3 regions of the Marinobacter sp. LV10R520-4 genome follow, and region 1 is predicted to be linked to each of the others. Evidence: predicted binding sites of a transcription regulator. Region 1 holds the regulator's gene; each other region holds the start of a gene.
The links. Region 1 encodes FliA, which starts transcription of late flagellar genes. Its sites were predicted from a motif close to CTAAAGTTTNNNNNNNNNNNGCCGNTAA; they were not measured.
Positions count from the first base shown of each region.

Region 2: a site for FliA is predicted at 3,168-3,195, ahead of ATG98_RS09245 (methyl-accepting chemotaxis protein). Genes of this name have one in related genera too.
Region 3: a site for FliA is predicted at 2,081-2,108, ahead of flgM (flagellar biosynthesis anti-sigma factor FlgM). Genes of this name have one in related genera too.

Region 1 is NZ_PDJM01000001.1:2,779,102-2,784,175, forward strand. It holds gene flhA (flagellar biosynthesis protein FlhA) at 1-51, shown strand, start outside; gene flhF (flagellar biosynthesis protein FlhF) at 109-1,470, shown strand; gene ATG98_RS13605 (MinD/ParA family protein) at 1,572-2,384, shown strand; gene ATG98_RS13610 (RNA polymerase sigma factor FliA) at 2,412-3,152, shown strand; gene cheY (chemotaxis response regulator CheY) at 3,230-3,613, shown strand; gene ATG98_RS13620 (protein phosphatase CheZ) at 3,634-4,419, shown strand; gene ATG98_RS13625 (chemotaxis protein CheA) at 4,436-5,074, shown strand, end outside.
Region 2 is NZ_PDJM01000001.1:1,902,038-1,907,111, forward strand. It holds gene ATG98_RS09235 (rhomboid family intramembrane serine protease) at 160-1,599, shown strand; gene ATG98_RS09240 (B-box zinc finger protein) at 1,656-3,110, opposite strand; gene ATG98_RS09245 (methyl-accepting chemotaxis protein) at 3,391-4,242, shown strand; gene acnA (aconitate hydratase AcnA) at 4,507-5,074, shown strand, end outside.
Region 3 is NZ_PDJM01000001.1:3,493,806-3,498,879, reverse strand. It holds gene ATG98_RS16970 (CheR family methyltransferase) at 1-72, opposite strand, end outside; gene ATG98_RS16965 (chemotaxis protein CheV) at 109-1,038, opposite strand; gene flgA (flagellar basal body P-ring formation chaperone FlgA) at 1,249-1,950, shown strand; gene flgM (flagellar biosynthesis anti-sigma factor FlgM) at 2,170-2,490, shown strand; gene ATG98_RS16950 (flagella synthesis protein FlgN) at 2,498-2,968, shown strand; gene ATG98_RS16945 (peptidylprolyl isomerase) at 3,048-3,668, shown strand; gene mnmC (FAD-dependent 5-carboxymethylaminomethyl-2-thiouridine(34) oxidoreductase MnmC) at 3,746-5,074, shown strand, end outside.

The DNA.
Region 1 (5,074 bases):
GAAGTGCCGGATAACAAACAGATTACCATCGTAGCGTCGGTAGGCCAGTAAAGGCGCAGACGACACACGGATAACGCCAGCCGCGTTCCCGGCAAAGGATGAACAAGTATGAAAGTAAAACGTTTTTTTGCACCCACAATGGCCGCAGCCCTGAAACAGGTCAGCGAACACATGGGGCCGGATGCGATGATACTTTCCAACCGCCGGGTAGACGGCGGCGTTGAAATTGTGACGGCCCTCGATTACGACGAAAACATGGCGCGCCAACGCTTAGGTGACAAAGCGATGGCAGCCACCAGCGGCACCCATCTGGCCGAGCTGCAGGCAGACCAGCAGCGCCACCTGGAAGACGAGCTTGGCCGCTCCCGTGATCGCATCCGCGGTGTGCGCGAGCAGCGCGCCGGAAGCGAGGCCGGTTACGGCTCCATTGCTGAAACTGTTAATGGCTTTGCCGATATGACCAGCGCAGATCCGTTTGCAGAGGGCGGCAGAACCTTGCCGGCCGGCGCTGACGGGCGTAGTGAAAACGCCGCAGCGCAAAGCGCTCAGCCTGCGGGTTATGCCGGGGAACTGGCGGCCATGCGTTCTGAAATAAGCAGTCTGCGCGAGCTGATGAGCGGTCAGGCTGCGCCTGCCGCGGTAAAAGACACCAGTGCCGGCGCCAATATTACAGCTCTTCAGCAGCGCTTGGCAGAACGCCTGGGTGAGTTTGGCTTAAGCCGCAAGTTGTCCGACAATCTCGCCCGCCGTCACCAGTCCGGGCGCCTGGAAGATGGCTGGAAGCAGTCTCTCAAAATGCTGGTTAACGGCGTGCGTACCTCGCGCCAGGAATGGCTGGATGAAGGCGGCGTATTTGCCCTTGTGGGACCTACCGGAGCGGGTAAAACCACTACCATCGGCAAACTTGCGGCTCGCTACGTGCTGCGCCACGGCGCCGACTCCCTAGCGTTGATTACCACCGATCGTTATCGGGTTGCGGCGCACGAACAATTGTTTGTGTTTGGCCGTATTCTTAGCGTTCCGGTACGGGTGGTTGATGAAAGCCACCCGCTGGATGAAATTCTGGATGAGTTGTCTGACCGTCGCCTGGTGTTGATTGATACCGCCGGGCTGACCAGCACCGATCGGGGCTATCAGGAGCAATTAGCCGAGCTGGTCCGCAGTCATCACAAAATCCGTACACATTTGGTGGTGTCTGCCACCAGCCAGCCGCGGATTATGAAATCCGTATGGCATTGCTATAAGATGGCAAACCTTGCCGGTTGTGTGATTACCAAGATCGATGAGGCTTTGACTCTGGGCGAAGTGCTGGGATTTGTTATGGAAACCAGTCTGCCGGTGGCTTGGTACACCGACGGCCAGAAAATACCCCAAGACTTGCACCCGGCGAAAGCGCTTGCTCTGGTGCAACTCGGTGTAGAACGTATGAAGGGTTTGCGGCAGGAGGAAGCCGTTGCCAGCGGGTCTTGAACACGCCGATTGTAAAAGCAGCAAAGCAAGCGGGCGGTACAGAACAGTGGGCAGCGGCAACGTCCGTTCCCGGTCAAACATGGCAAGAGGCCATCATCAATATGAGTAAAGCACATCCGGTTCAGGTAATTGCGGTCACTGGCGGTAAAGGTGGCGTTGGCAAAAGTAATGTGTCGGTCAACCTGAGCATTGCTCTGGCACAAAAGGGCCGTCGAGTGGTGCTGTTAGACGCCGACCTGGGGCTTGCCAATATCGATGTGCTGCTAGGCTTGAAAGTCAAACGCAATCTGCAAGACGTACTCAATGGCGACTGCGATTTGCGTGACGTGTTGGTAGATGGCCCCGGCGGCATCAAGATTGTGCCAGCCTCATCAGGTACCCAGCGCATGACCCAGCTCAGTGCCATGGAGCACGCCGGGCTGATTCACGCCTTCAGTGACATTGCCGACCAGATCGACGTACTGATTGTGGATACGGCCGCAGGCATCTCCGAATCGGTGGTCAGCTTTTTGCGGGCATCCCAGGAGCTGCTGTTGGTGGTGTGCGACGAGCCTACGTCGATTACCGACGCCTACGCCTTAATAAAGCTGATGAACCGCGATTACCGCACCAACCGCTTCCGGATTCTGGCCAATCAGGTAAACACCGAACAAGAAGGCCGGCTTTTGTATGAAAAACTGACCCGGGTTACAGAACGTTTCCTGGATGTGGCGTTACAATATGTAGGTATAGTGCCTTTCGACGAGGCCGTTAAAAAAGCGGTGCGGCGCCAGAAAGCGGTGTTGGAAGCTTACCCGCAAGCAAAGGCCTCGTTGGCTATTAGGGCTTTGGCTGAAAAAGTGGACAGTTGGCCGCTGCCATCATCGCCGCGGGGCCATCTCGAATTCTTTATAGAGCGGCTGGTCGAAGTTTAAAACACATCCCGTACAAAAAGCGGATTTATGACATTGGCGAAAGATCTCGGAGTCTACAAACGGTCGGGTGTTTCAGGCGCGTCCCGGCTGATTGAAGAGCACGCGTCCCTGGTCAAGAAAATTGCCCTCCACCTGCTGGCGCGATTGCCCGCCAGCGTTCAGCTGGAAGATCTGATGCAGGCTGGCATGATTGGCTTGCTTGAGGCGTCGCAGCGCTACGCCACGGGCAAAGGTGCGACCTTTGAAACCTACGCAGGTATTCGAATCCGTGGTGCCATGGTGGACGAAATCCGCAAAGGCGACTGGGTGCCGCGTTCGGTGCATAGAAATTCCCGGCGCATTTCCAAAGCTATCAAGGCTGTAGAGGACCGCGAGGGCCGCGAAGCCCAGGATGCCGAAGTGGCTGCCGAGCTGGATATGACGCTTTCGGAATATCACAGTTCCCTGGCTGATTCCAACAGCGGCCGGCTTTTTAGTCTGGATGAGCTCAATGAATCCGGCGAGCTGCCGATAGAACATTCAGAGACGGATGATAATCCGCTGCACGGGGTGTCAGAGTCGGCGTTTCGTAACAGTTTGGCGGCGGCCATTGAAACCCTGCCAGAACGTGAAAAACTGGTGCTGAGCCTGTATTACCAGGAAGAGTTGAACCTGAGGGAAATCGGTGCTGTGCTGGACGTCAGCGAAAGCCGGGTCAGCCAGATTCACAGCCAGGCTGCCTTGCGCTTACGTAGCCGGTTAGCCGACTGGAAAACGGACCCTACATAATTCTAGCGCCTGCAACCCGCGAGTTGCAGGCAGTGATGCAACGAGATTCGACTAGATTCCACCGATTGGAGGTCCTCTTGGACAAAAATATGAAAATTCTCATTGTGGACGACTTTTCCACGATGCGGCGCATTATCAAAAACCTGCTGCGTGACTTGGGCTTCACCAACACCGACGAAGCCGACGATGGCAATACGGCAATGCCGATGCTGAAAACCGGCAAGTACGACTTCCTGGTGACCGACTGGAACATGCCCGGCATGTCCGGTTTTGACCTGCTCAAGATTGTTCGCGCCGACGATCAGCTGAAAACCCTGCCGATCCTGATGGTGACGGCCGAAGCCAAGCGCGACCAGATTGTCGCTGCAGCGCAGGCCGGTGTGAACGGCTACATTATAAAGCCGTTCACTGCCGCCGTTCTCAAAGAAAAAATCGAAAAAATCTTTGAGCGAATTCAGTAACCGGAGAGTGGATACAAACCATGAGCAATTCAACAGGCGAGCGCCATGCCCTGGAACCAGAGCTGACGGAAAAATTAAAGCAACAGTCTGAACAGCTGGTTGAGAGCGTGCGCGCGGGCGATTATTCCCGCGCTATGGCGATGATCAGCGAGCTTGCAGAAGTGCGAGATCAGGGCTTGTACCACGAAGTAGGGCGGCTAACCCGCAGCCTGCATGAAGCCATGCGTAATTTTCAGATTGATCCGCGCAACCCCGAACAGCAAGAAGCTCTGTCAAAAATGACCGACGCCTCCGATCGTCTGGAATACGTGGTGAAAATGACGGGTCAGGCGGCGAATCGCACCATGGATCTGGTAGAAGAAAGCATGCCGGTCGCCCGTCATTTTCAAGACGAAGCCCAAGATCTGCACCAGCAGTGGCAGCGCCTTCGGCGGCGGGATATGGCACCGACCGAATTCCGCGAGTTGCACGCTCGCATGGACCAGTTTTTGGCGGCGTTGAACACCGACGCCGGCAAGCTGTACGGTAACCTCTCAGAAATTTTGTTGGCTCAGGATTATCAAGACCTGACAGGCCAGGTTATTCAAAATGTGGTCACCCTGGTGCGTGAAGTGGAAGACAACCTGGTGAGCCTGGTGGTGATGGCAGGCCACGTAGACCAGTTGACCGGTACAGTGCACCAGATTGAGGACAAACAGCCCTCGGCTGAACAGGGTGTGGGTCCGCAAATGCAGCCTGAACAACGCAAAGATGTGTTGTCGGGTCAGGATGACGTGGATGACCTGTTGTCCAGTCTTGGTTTCTGAGCAATGAGGAACAAACATGTCGTTTGATGGCGATGAAGAAATCCTGCAGGACTTTCTGGTTGAAGCCGGTGAGATTCTTGAACTGTTGTCTGAGCAGCTGGTGGATCTGGAGCAGAATCCTGACGACAGCAATTTGCTGAATGCCATCTTCCGTGGTTTTCACACGGTCAAAGGCGGCGCTGGTTTTTTGCAGTTGGATGCCCTGGTGAACTGCTGTCACTCGGCGGAAAACGTATTCGATACCCTGCGCAATCACAAGCGCAAAGTAACCTCTGAACTGATGGACGTCGTGCTGGAAACTCTGGACAACGTGAATGCCATGTTCGAAGAGGTGCGCCAGAGCGAAGCGCTCACACCGGCGCCGCAGGAACTGATTGATCGGCTGGATCAGCTGGCTTTGCCCGAAGGCGAGGTTGCTGTCCATTCAGCTGTGCCCGACACAGCACCGACCAGCGCCGACCAGGGTGACATTACCGATGACGAATTCGAGCAGCTGCTCGACGCCCTGAACGGCGACGAACCAGCACCAGCGGCTGCCAGCGAAACCAGTGCGGACAGCCCGGTTGCAAGCGGCAATGGCGACATCAACGACGACGAATTCGAAGCACTACTAGACCAGCTTCACGGTAAAGGTAAGTTCGCCGGCGCCCCGGCA
Region 2 (5,074 bases), 880 kb from region 1:
TTTCGAGGCCGTACTATATATCAAGGCCGAACTATTGACGCGCAGAACAATAACAGCATTAGGCGGTTGGTCGATAGCGCCATTAAACCGCACAACTAAGGCCAGGCTATGACAAAACACGGCTTACAAGTGGCCAATTGTGATCAAATGTGATGACCCATGCTGATTATTCCCGCTGAAAACGCTGTTAACTGGAAACGCCCTCCCTGGATTACCTTAGGGTTGATGCTGGCCTGCATGCTGGTGTTCACCTTTTATCAGGGCGCCGACCAACGCAAGCTTCAGGTGGCTGTTAGCCATTATCTGAAAAATAATCTGCAGGCTCTGGAGGCTCCGGTTTACGAAGATTACCTGCTGCGCCAGATACGCCAGCAGGGCGATAGCGAGTCGGTTTACCAGCTGCAGCAGATGCGCAATCTTCAGGCCAATCAAAAAAATGGCTGGCTGGCGGTGACCCTGCTGATGGACCGCGACTTCTATCAGTATTTGCTCGATAACCGTGATCTGGTGTGGGCCAGCGCAGAGCGCGAACGCTGGCAACAGCAGCGGGGCTTTATTGAAGACAACTTTATTGGCCGGCTTAGTGCCCAGCGCTTTGGGCTGATACCCGCGCATTTGTCGTTGCACAGCCTTATCAGCTATCAGTTTTTGCACGGCGGCTGGGGCCATTTGCTGGGCAATCTGGTGTTTCTGTTTTTGCTGGGGTTTACCGTAGAGAAAGCTTTGGGAGCTGCGCGCTTTCTGCTGGCTTATCTGCTGTGTGGGGCGCTGTCTGGCTTAATGTTCACTGGCTTCTCTACGGGCAGCCTGGTGCCGCTGATTGGTGCGTCTGGCGCCATTTCCGGGCTGATGGGCATGTACGTGGCGATTTACGGCCTGCAAAAAATCCGCTTTTTCATTTTTTTGGGCGTCTACTTTAACTATTTCCGAGCGCCGGCTATCGCCATTCTGCCGGTGTGGCTGGGTAAAGAGATTTACGATTACTGGTACGCCGGTGCTACCGGTATTGCCTACGTGGCCCACGCTGGCGGTCTGCTGGCAGGTGCGGTTCTGGTGGGAGCCTTGGGTAAAAGCTGGTTCCAGGTGAAAGACACGTTTTTCGAGCCGGAACCCGGAGCGGAAGATGCCGCTTTTACCGAGGCTTACGGGCAAGCTATGGCGGCTATATCTACCCTGGACTTTGAGCTGGCTAGCGCGCGCTTTGAGGCTTTGCGAGAAGCTTACCCCCAGCGCGCGTTGGTGCTGCAACATCAGCAGCAACTGGCGCAACTGCGCCCGGACCTACCAGAGTATCGTCACCTTAGCCGCGAGCGGATGGGGGATGCGCTTAGCAGGCAGCAATTTGATCAGGTTATTGCGGTATGGCAGGAGTATCTGGCCAAAGGCGAGGCGCACCATCCGTTGGCGGCGGAAGACCACAATCGTGTGCTGTTTGCCAGCCTGAAACAGCATGATTTGAGCACCGCAGAAAAAGCCTTTGAGCGCCTGCGAGGCGCTGGCAGCGAGCTGATGGTCAGCGAGGCCTGCCGGCTGCTGGTGGCGGAATTTGAAAAACGCCAGATGGCACCCAAGGCCCAGTATTACCGGCAGTGGTTATAACGCTACGCTGGCGGCACCAGGCGCTCAACAGGCTTACGAATTAGCAAGGCGGAACATTAGTCCGCTACGTTAAAGCTGGCTTTGGGGCCGCGTAATGGCTGGCGTTCCTGCGCTTGCTCCAGAAAGTGCTGAATTTCTGGGTGCTGAGGGTGTTGCGGGCACTGGCGTTGAATAAAGCCCAGAAACGCCGTGGCTTTTTCCCACTGGCCCAGGCCGTTGGCCAGGGTTTGCGCGGCCAGCAGGTAGGCTGGCACCAGTGCCTGGCTGTCGGCAAAACGCTTGTGAAAATCCTGTAGCAGTTTCAATGCCAAACGATGGTGACTGCTGCGATAAAGCGCGCCGGCCACCGTTACCGAAAGCTCGGCGTCTTGCAAACGGAATTGTGGGTCTGCCTGCTGCAGCTGCACCAGCAAATCGGCCAGGGCCTTGCCATCATTGCGCGCTGCCAGCCAGGCCATGATGCGCGGATGGTTAGCGTGCAGGCTGCGAATGTCATTGCGCGCCGCCAGCAATCGGTAAAGTTGGCCAATGCGCAGCGAGTTGTCTGGCTCGCGCTTGAGCTGTTCCAGCAGCAGAGCCTGCGCGCGATCGTAGTTGCCATCTTTCAGGTTCATGTCCAGATCGGCATCAAAGCGCTGGCTTTGGTCGCGGTGGTGCTGGTCCTCGGGTTCAATAGGGTCCTGGTAGTCCGCAGCAAAACCCAGCTCTTCCTGATACTGAAACAGCAGATAACCCAGCATGTGAAACAGCATTAGGGTGAAGGTGCTGTTAAGAAAACCTGCCAGCGGCCGCGATACCCATTCTGAAAAGTGCGTTAAAGCAAAATCCTGTGCCGCGCCAGACGCCAGCACCAGAAGAATCAGGTAACCGTAGAGCAGGAAGTAGGGGCTGCCGATGCGGGCGATCAAAGTGGCCAGGTTCAGGGGGTTTACCGCCGCGCCCACGCTGCGCTCCATGGCCAACACCATAATGCTGGCGGGCAGGGCTAGCACCACAAACGCCAGCGTCAGCAGTAATAGCAAGGGTCCCCCCAGCATGCCCGCGGCCGTCACCAGTCCGCCCATCAGCGCAAACACCAGAATCTGCAATATCACAATGTTAAAGCCGCTGCCGCTAAAGGCCTCGGCCAACGGTGGTGGCTTCAGGTGGCCTTCTGCGGTGCGATTGATAACGGCGTAGGTGTATTTCATCAACGCCAGCGCCAGCAACAGCCACACCAGCATGCCCAGCAGATTCTGAGGCACCAGGGCCGGCACCAGGGTACAGATGGCGATAACCAGCAGTGGATCAGTGTGGAATGGATAGCGGAAAAACGCCCCCAGCCGGTGCCAGAACGGCACTACCTCGGTTGCGGCCCCCAAATAGCGCATTGCCTTGCTGCACTGGGGGCAAATCCCGCGACGTTGTTTGGCGTTAGCATCTGGCATGCAGCGGGCGCAAAAATGCAGCTGGCATTCACCGCAATGCCATTTGGCCGGGTCGCCGGGGTGATAGTGGCAATAGTGTTTCAAAATGTGTCTGCGTCCTGACTGGCTTGGGTGCGGTAGCTATAATCGCAAAAGCGCTGCCTAAAGAATACGTTGTTCCCGTCGTTAACTAAAACTGGCACGCCGCTGCCACCAACCCACCCTTTTTACCTGACTAAGACGGGAAACTTAGCTTTGAAACACAAACCTCTAATTCTTCTGGCCAGCGCGGTGTTTTTGCCGCCCGCCAGGCCGGTAACGGCGTTGACATCAACCACAGTGCACGGCTCTATGTGGTTACTAAAAACAACCAGCGCCAGCTTTTGTGGTGTTTGATGCCGGTATTCTGGCGTTTTTTGCGATCAGTTTGGCCTCCGATCAGAAGCGGTCTTGGGAAATGATCGCTCTGGTGAGCGCCTTTGACAAAGAACAGGACTTGCGCGGTCGCCTTGTAGCCAGCGAAGGCGATCTGGCGGGCAGCTCGTTCAATACCATGACGGAGCGTTTTAGCGAGCTGATTGAGACTGTACGTTCGCTGTTCGGCAATCTGCGCACCAGCGCCAGTGCGTTGATGGTCGCGGGCAGCTCCACCGATCGCATTGCCGACGTCCAGCAGGCCCAGACCGACCAGGCCGCGGCGGAAGCGGCCAGTCGCTCGGCGGAAGCCTCAGCCGAAGGCGGGCGTCATATTCACAGCGCCATTGCCATGACCGACGCCACCAACACGGCGCTGACGGATTCCGCCCGCATGGTGACTGAACTGGTGGAAAAGGTTCAGTCTATCAGCAGTTTTATTGCATCTATTAACGATATTTCGGACCAGACCAATCTGCTGGCGTTGAACGCGGCTATTGAAGCCGCCCGCGCTGGCGAGCATGGTCGCGGTTTTGCGGTGGTTGCGGATGAGGTGCGGCAACTGTCGCGGCGTACCCAGGAATTCACCACGGAAATCCGCGCCACCATGGACGGCCTGGCCAATGTGTCGGAAACCACTTTGGCCGCGATTGAAATGGGGGGGACCCGCTCGCGGGAGACGCTCAATGCGATGAAGCAGACCGGTGAGGCGATTACGATTATTGAAGCGGCCATTGCCGAAGTGAACGGCATGAACCTGCAGATTGCATCGGCTACCGAGCAACAGGCAGTGGCATCCGGGCAGATCAACCAGAGCGTTTAGCTGGTGGCTGAACAAAGCCAGGACGTGTTGCGCGAAGCCAAAAAAACCCAGATCATGGTGACCGACATCGAGCAGATGATTGGCCAGGTAGATGAGCTTATCGCCGGTTACACAACTCGCTAAAATCGGCTAAAACTGACCATAGAATGAATGTTAACGCTTCACTATTCAGCCCGTGAATAGTGAAGATCTCCGTTATGGAGTTGCAGTCTACTGAAACGGTGCGATAGTAGTAGGAGCTACATTCACCGCAGGAGGCACGCTATGTCTAGTGAACTTCACAGTCAGGATAGCCTGAACACCCTTAGCAGTCTAAAGGCTGGAAACACCACCTATCATTATTACAGCTTGCCGAAAGCGGCGGCTGAGCTGGGTGACCTTGACCGCCTGCCGTTTTCGCTGAAAGTGCTGTTAGAAAACCTGTTGCGCAATGAAGACGGCACCACCGTAGACCGCAGCCATATTGATGCCATGGTGCAGTGGCTCAAAGATTGCAATTCCGACACTGAAATTCAGTTTCGCCCGGCGCGGGTGCTGATGCAGGACTTCACCGGCGTGCCCGGTGTGGTGGATCTTGCCGCCATGCGCGACGCCGTTAAGCTTGCGGGCAAAGATCCGGCAATGATCAATCCGTTGTCGCCGGTAGACCTGGTGATTGACCACTCCGTGATGGTCGATAACTTTGGCGATGCTTCAGCCTTTAAAGACAACGTGGCCATGGAGATGGAGCGTAACCAGGAGCGTTACGAATTTCTGCGTTGGGGCCAGCAGGCGTTTGATAATTTCCGCGTGGTGCCGCCCGGCACCGGCATCTGCCACCAGGTGAACTTGG
Region 3 (5,074 bases), 710 kb from region 1:
CAGAATGCCGGATGCGTCCTGCAGAAAGGTTTTGAACGCCGCGTATTCCTGATGAGTAATTTCAGATTTCATGCGTTCTCGATTCTAATGGCCTGTGACGTAACACGTTTATTTTCCATCAATAATATCCATAACCCGCTCGGCCAGTTCGTCCGGACTGAATTTCGCCATAAAATCGTCCGCCCCCACTTTCTGAACCATCGCTTTGTTAAACACCCCGCTCAGGGACGTATGCAGCATAATATACAGCTCGCTGATCAGCGGATTTTCCTTACAACGCGCAACCAGTGTATAGCCGTCCATTTCAGGCATTTCAACGTCGGAAATCATCATCGAATGATGATCTGTCGCTTTGGAGCCGTCGGCGGTGATCTCCACCAGATAGTCCAGAGCCTGCTTGCCGTCATTGTGGATAACAGCGTCCATGCCTATGGCTTTCAGGCAACGCTCGATCTGCCGCCGGGCCACATTCGAGTCGTCCACCACCAACACCGGAAGATGGCCTTGAACCCTCTCGGCACTGCGGCTGAGAACACCTTCACCAACGTCTTCCTTCAGTGGAGCCACTTCCGAAAGAACTTTCTCTACATCAATGATTTCAACCAGCTTGTCGTCAATTTTGGTGACGGCTGTCAGGTACACATCGCGGCCTGCGCCTTTAGGCGGTGGCAGAATATCTTCCCAGTTCATATTCACAATGCCTTCCACGCCACTCACCAGAAAGCCTTGGGTTTTGCGATTGTACTCGGTAATGATCACAAAACTGGTGGCCAGATCTTCTTGAGGGATGGCCGGCATGCCAATCGCCATCGCCAGATCAATAATCGGAATAGTCGCGCCGCGTGTGTACGCCACGCCGCGAACCACCGGTAGGCTGCTGGGAATGCTGAACAGCTTAGGGCACTGCAACACCTCTTTTACCTTAAACACGTTAATGCCATACACCTGGCGCCCGCGGAGCCGAAACAATAGCAACTCCAGCCGGTTTTTCCCGACCATCTGCGTACGCTGGTTCACGCTGTCCAATACACCTGCCATAGTTCTTTCTCCCGACGGCCGGGCTAACCGGCACAGTTTTTGCTTTCTTAAGAGTCTTGAAAGAGCAATTTTTCTGACATGCGCCAAAATATCGCTATCGCATGTCAGGTTTAACGGCCAGTGCCCGCAAATCGTGATGCCACCGGAATTATTTTTGCGCAGCACAGCAGGCTTTACCAACACACCGGCAAAACAGGACGCTTTTATATTATGCGCAAACACACTCTTGTCATTGCCCTGCTCGGCCTATGCCTAAGCTCGTTTGCGCTGGCAAACTCTACCGCACATGACATTCACACTGCGGCTAATCTGTTTTTGCAACAGTTTGCCACAGAACAGGCCGCTGCAGGCTATGAAGTCAGCTATGAAAGCGCAAAACCCGACCCCAGATTGTCATTGGCTGCCTGCAGTGGTCCGCTGAACGTTCATTTCAACGGTGATCCCTGGAAGTCCGGCCAGCCCTCTATGTTAATCGAGTGCAGCGGCGAGCGACCATGGCGCATGTATCTGGGTGCTACCGTAGACATTCGCGGACCGGCTTTGGTGGCTAGCCGCCCACTCGCCCGCGGCGAGCGCCTTCGCGCCGATATGTTAAGCCAGCGGACCGTTGTGGTGAATGCCAGCCGCCGTGGGACCATTGTCGAAGCGCAATCAATCATCGGCATGGAAGTTCGCCGGCCCATTAACAGTGGCTCGCTGATTACCCCGAATCTACTTGCGGCACCCGATGCCGTGGAGCGTGGCGACCATGTTATGATCACCGCCAGCAGCGGTTCTTTCACCGTGCGTTCGCGCGGAAAGGCCCTGGCCAATGCGGCGATTGGTGAGCAGGTGTTGGTGGAAAACCTGCAGTCTTCACGAACCATCAAAGGGCGGGTGACCGCGCCTGGCCAGGTGCTGATTCCGATGTAAGAAGCCAACGGAAAGCCAGGCGGCGCTTTTTCTGCACTTTTCGGCACATCCTTGCCGTTACACCACAGAAGCCCTTGCCGCCAAAACACCAGCGGCAAAAACTAGCCGGCCATTTTTTTGTAAAAATATGTTAAAGCTTTTTTGACCGCCGCCGTTACTCAGTCATAGGCCATATTTTGCGCCTCGACCGGCGCAGCACCCAATACAGCAGGTACCAACATGTCCGTTGACTTCAATGGAATCAACCAAAGCCAAATCAACACCCAGCGCCCCACCGCCGATAAAGCCGGCAACGCGGCCAAAACCGCAACGGCAGAGAAGGCCGCAGCCCAAAGCACGCAGGCCCGCGGTGAGAATGTTAATTTGAGCACTCAGGCCCGCGATCTTAAACAGCTAGAGCAGAAACTGGGCGACTTCCCGGAAATGGACGATGAGCGGATCTCTCAGATTCGCAGCGCCCTGGAAGATGGCAGTTACAAGGTAGACGCTCAACAATTGGCCCAGAAAATGCTTGATATGGATAAAAGCATATTCGGGTGAATAAATTATGGCCGCTATTGATGATCTGAAACACCTTCTTGCGCAGGATATCCGCCAGTTGTCTGCTATGGCGGATCTTTTGCGCGATGAAAAAGAACTGCTGTCCACCTCTGACATGAAACAGTTGCAGGCACTGACTGACGAAAAGAACGCCCAGCTGGAGCAAATTCGCGAACGCGCCAAGCTCAAGATTCACGCTTTGGTTGCTATGGGCTTTCGTCCTGAGAGCGGCAATCCTTCCCGCTTTATTGCCGCTGCTGGCTTGACCGAGCTTCACCAGCTTTGGCAACAGGCCGATCAGGCACTGACCCAGTGCCAGCAACTAAACCAGAACAACGGCCGGGTAATGGCCCACATGCAAAAACGCCTGGCCAGATTAAGTGATATAGTTCGCGGTGCTAGCAGCCGGCAAAAACTCTACGGCGCTGGTGGCCAGCATACGGCAGTGTCATCCAGTACTATTCTGGCCAGCGCCTGAAGCGTTAATAGCCTGTTCCGCTTCTCTGCCGTGCTTTAAATCACATTTTTTAATCGCAATCTGCAAAGGTAGCCAGAGCATGCCCGCTGTAAAACGTTTTTTTCCTGCATTTTGCTTTTCCGTTCTGACCGCAACCTGCGCTCTGGTGGGCACCGCTAACGCTGATGATAGCGCCAGCGAATTCAGCAATCAGGATCTGGTCAAAGTGGATGTCATCACCTCCGAAGGCCAATTTACACTTCAGTTGAGGCCAGACGTCGCACCGGACACAGTGGCCAATTTTCTGGAATACGTGCGTTCGAGTTATTATGATGACACCGTATTTCATCGGGTAATTCCAGGGTTCATGATTCAAGGCGGTGGGTTTACCGAACAGCTGCAGCGCAAGGAAACCCGGCCGCCCATCCGTAACGAGGCCACCGGCTCCCTGCCAAACCTGCGTGGCACCCTTGCCATGGCGCGCACCAATGCGCCGGATTCGGCAACCGCCCAATTTTTTGTCAACCTGACCGATAACGACTTCCTTAACCCCAACTCGCGCAGTGCTGGTTACGCGGTCTTTGGCAAGGTTGTTTCCGGTATGGGCGTTATTGATGCCATTGCCAATGTACAAACCGGGTCACGCCAGGGCATGAATGATGTTCCGCTTCAGGCGGTTACGATTGAAAGCATGTCGATTGTTAATTCCAGTGATCAATGATCGGGCCGGCCCTTGCTCATGCTGAAGTAACCTGGCTGAAAAATGGTGGCCTTTACTTAAACGGCGCCAGTAGTCGGATGTATGATGCGCTCAGCCCGGAGCACGTTCAGATTCAGCTCGTTGAGCGAGTCGCACACTTTCACCAGACGGTCTTTGCCGAGGCCGAATTCGACGTCGGGCTGGACTTTCTGACCTGTTGGCAGAATTGGATCGTTCAACGCCCTGAGCCGGGCAGCGTTCTGCATTTTGTTGCCCATCAGCAGCACCCCCTTAGCCGCGACGATCTCGAGCGTGCAGTCTCACTCTGGCCGCAACTGGCCCAATTCAGCGAACAGCTGGTGCAAGCCTGGCCACCCGCCGTGGCGGGCCTGCACCGTTTGGTATTTGCGGATGGGCAAGTGCGCCTGACACTGCACTTCGGCCCGCAAGGCGACGCCTGGCACGACCTGAACAAACCCGATTCACAGCCAGCATCCCGCCCGGGTTCCGTGGTGATTATCGGCGCCGGCATTGCCGGTGCCTGCCTGGCGCGCAATCTGGCAGAGCGCGGGGTGTCGGTACAGATACTGGATTCACTGACGCCAGGCCAGGCCGCTTCGGGCAATAGGCAGGGTGCGCTTTACGCCAAGCTGGGGGTGGACTACTCGCCGCAAACGGCGCTATCGCTGTCTGCACTGCTGTTCGCAGAGCGTTTCTATCAGCAGTTTCAAACGTACCAGAGCAGCACCGGTCAAGCGCCTTTTTTTCACGCTACAGGCCTGTTACAACTAGCCTTTAACGACCACGAACAACAACGCCAGCATAAATTTTTGGCCCGCAATCACTACCCCACCGGCGTGCTGTATCCGGTGACGGCGCAACAGGCCAGTGACTTGGTGGGTGTGACGGTTCATCGCGGCGGGCTCTGGTTTCCCCAGGGCGGATGGCTGGCGCCGTCGCAATTGTGCCAGGCCCTGGTGCAACACCCGTTGATTACAGTGCACCCCCACTGCAGGGTCACAGGCATGGCCCAAAGCGACCGCCTATGGCAAATCAGTGCGCGCCAGAGCAATGCGACGGCGGGGTCCGATCAAATCCTTAATCTAGAGTCCGATCAATTGGTTATCTGCGCGGGTGCACAAACCCCCGAACTCTTACCCCAGGCCTGGCTGGCACCTGGCGAGCGCCTGCGTCTGAAACCCATCCGCGGGCAAGTCAGTCATTTACCAGCGGCTGCAATCACCTCGCCCAGCGCCGTTATTTGTGGTTCACGCTATTTAAATCCACAGCACGACGGCATAGCGGTAACCGGCGCCACATTCGACCTACGCGATGGCAACCCGCTGCCAACCACCGCCAGCCATCAGGAAAATTTGACAGAACTCGACAGCTTGCTACCGGGCATCCTGAACACAGAACACCCGGCT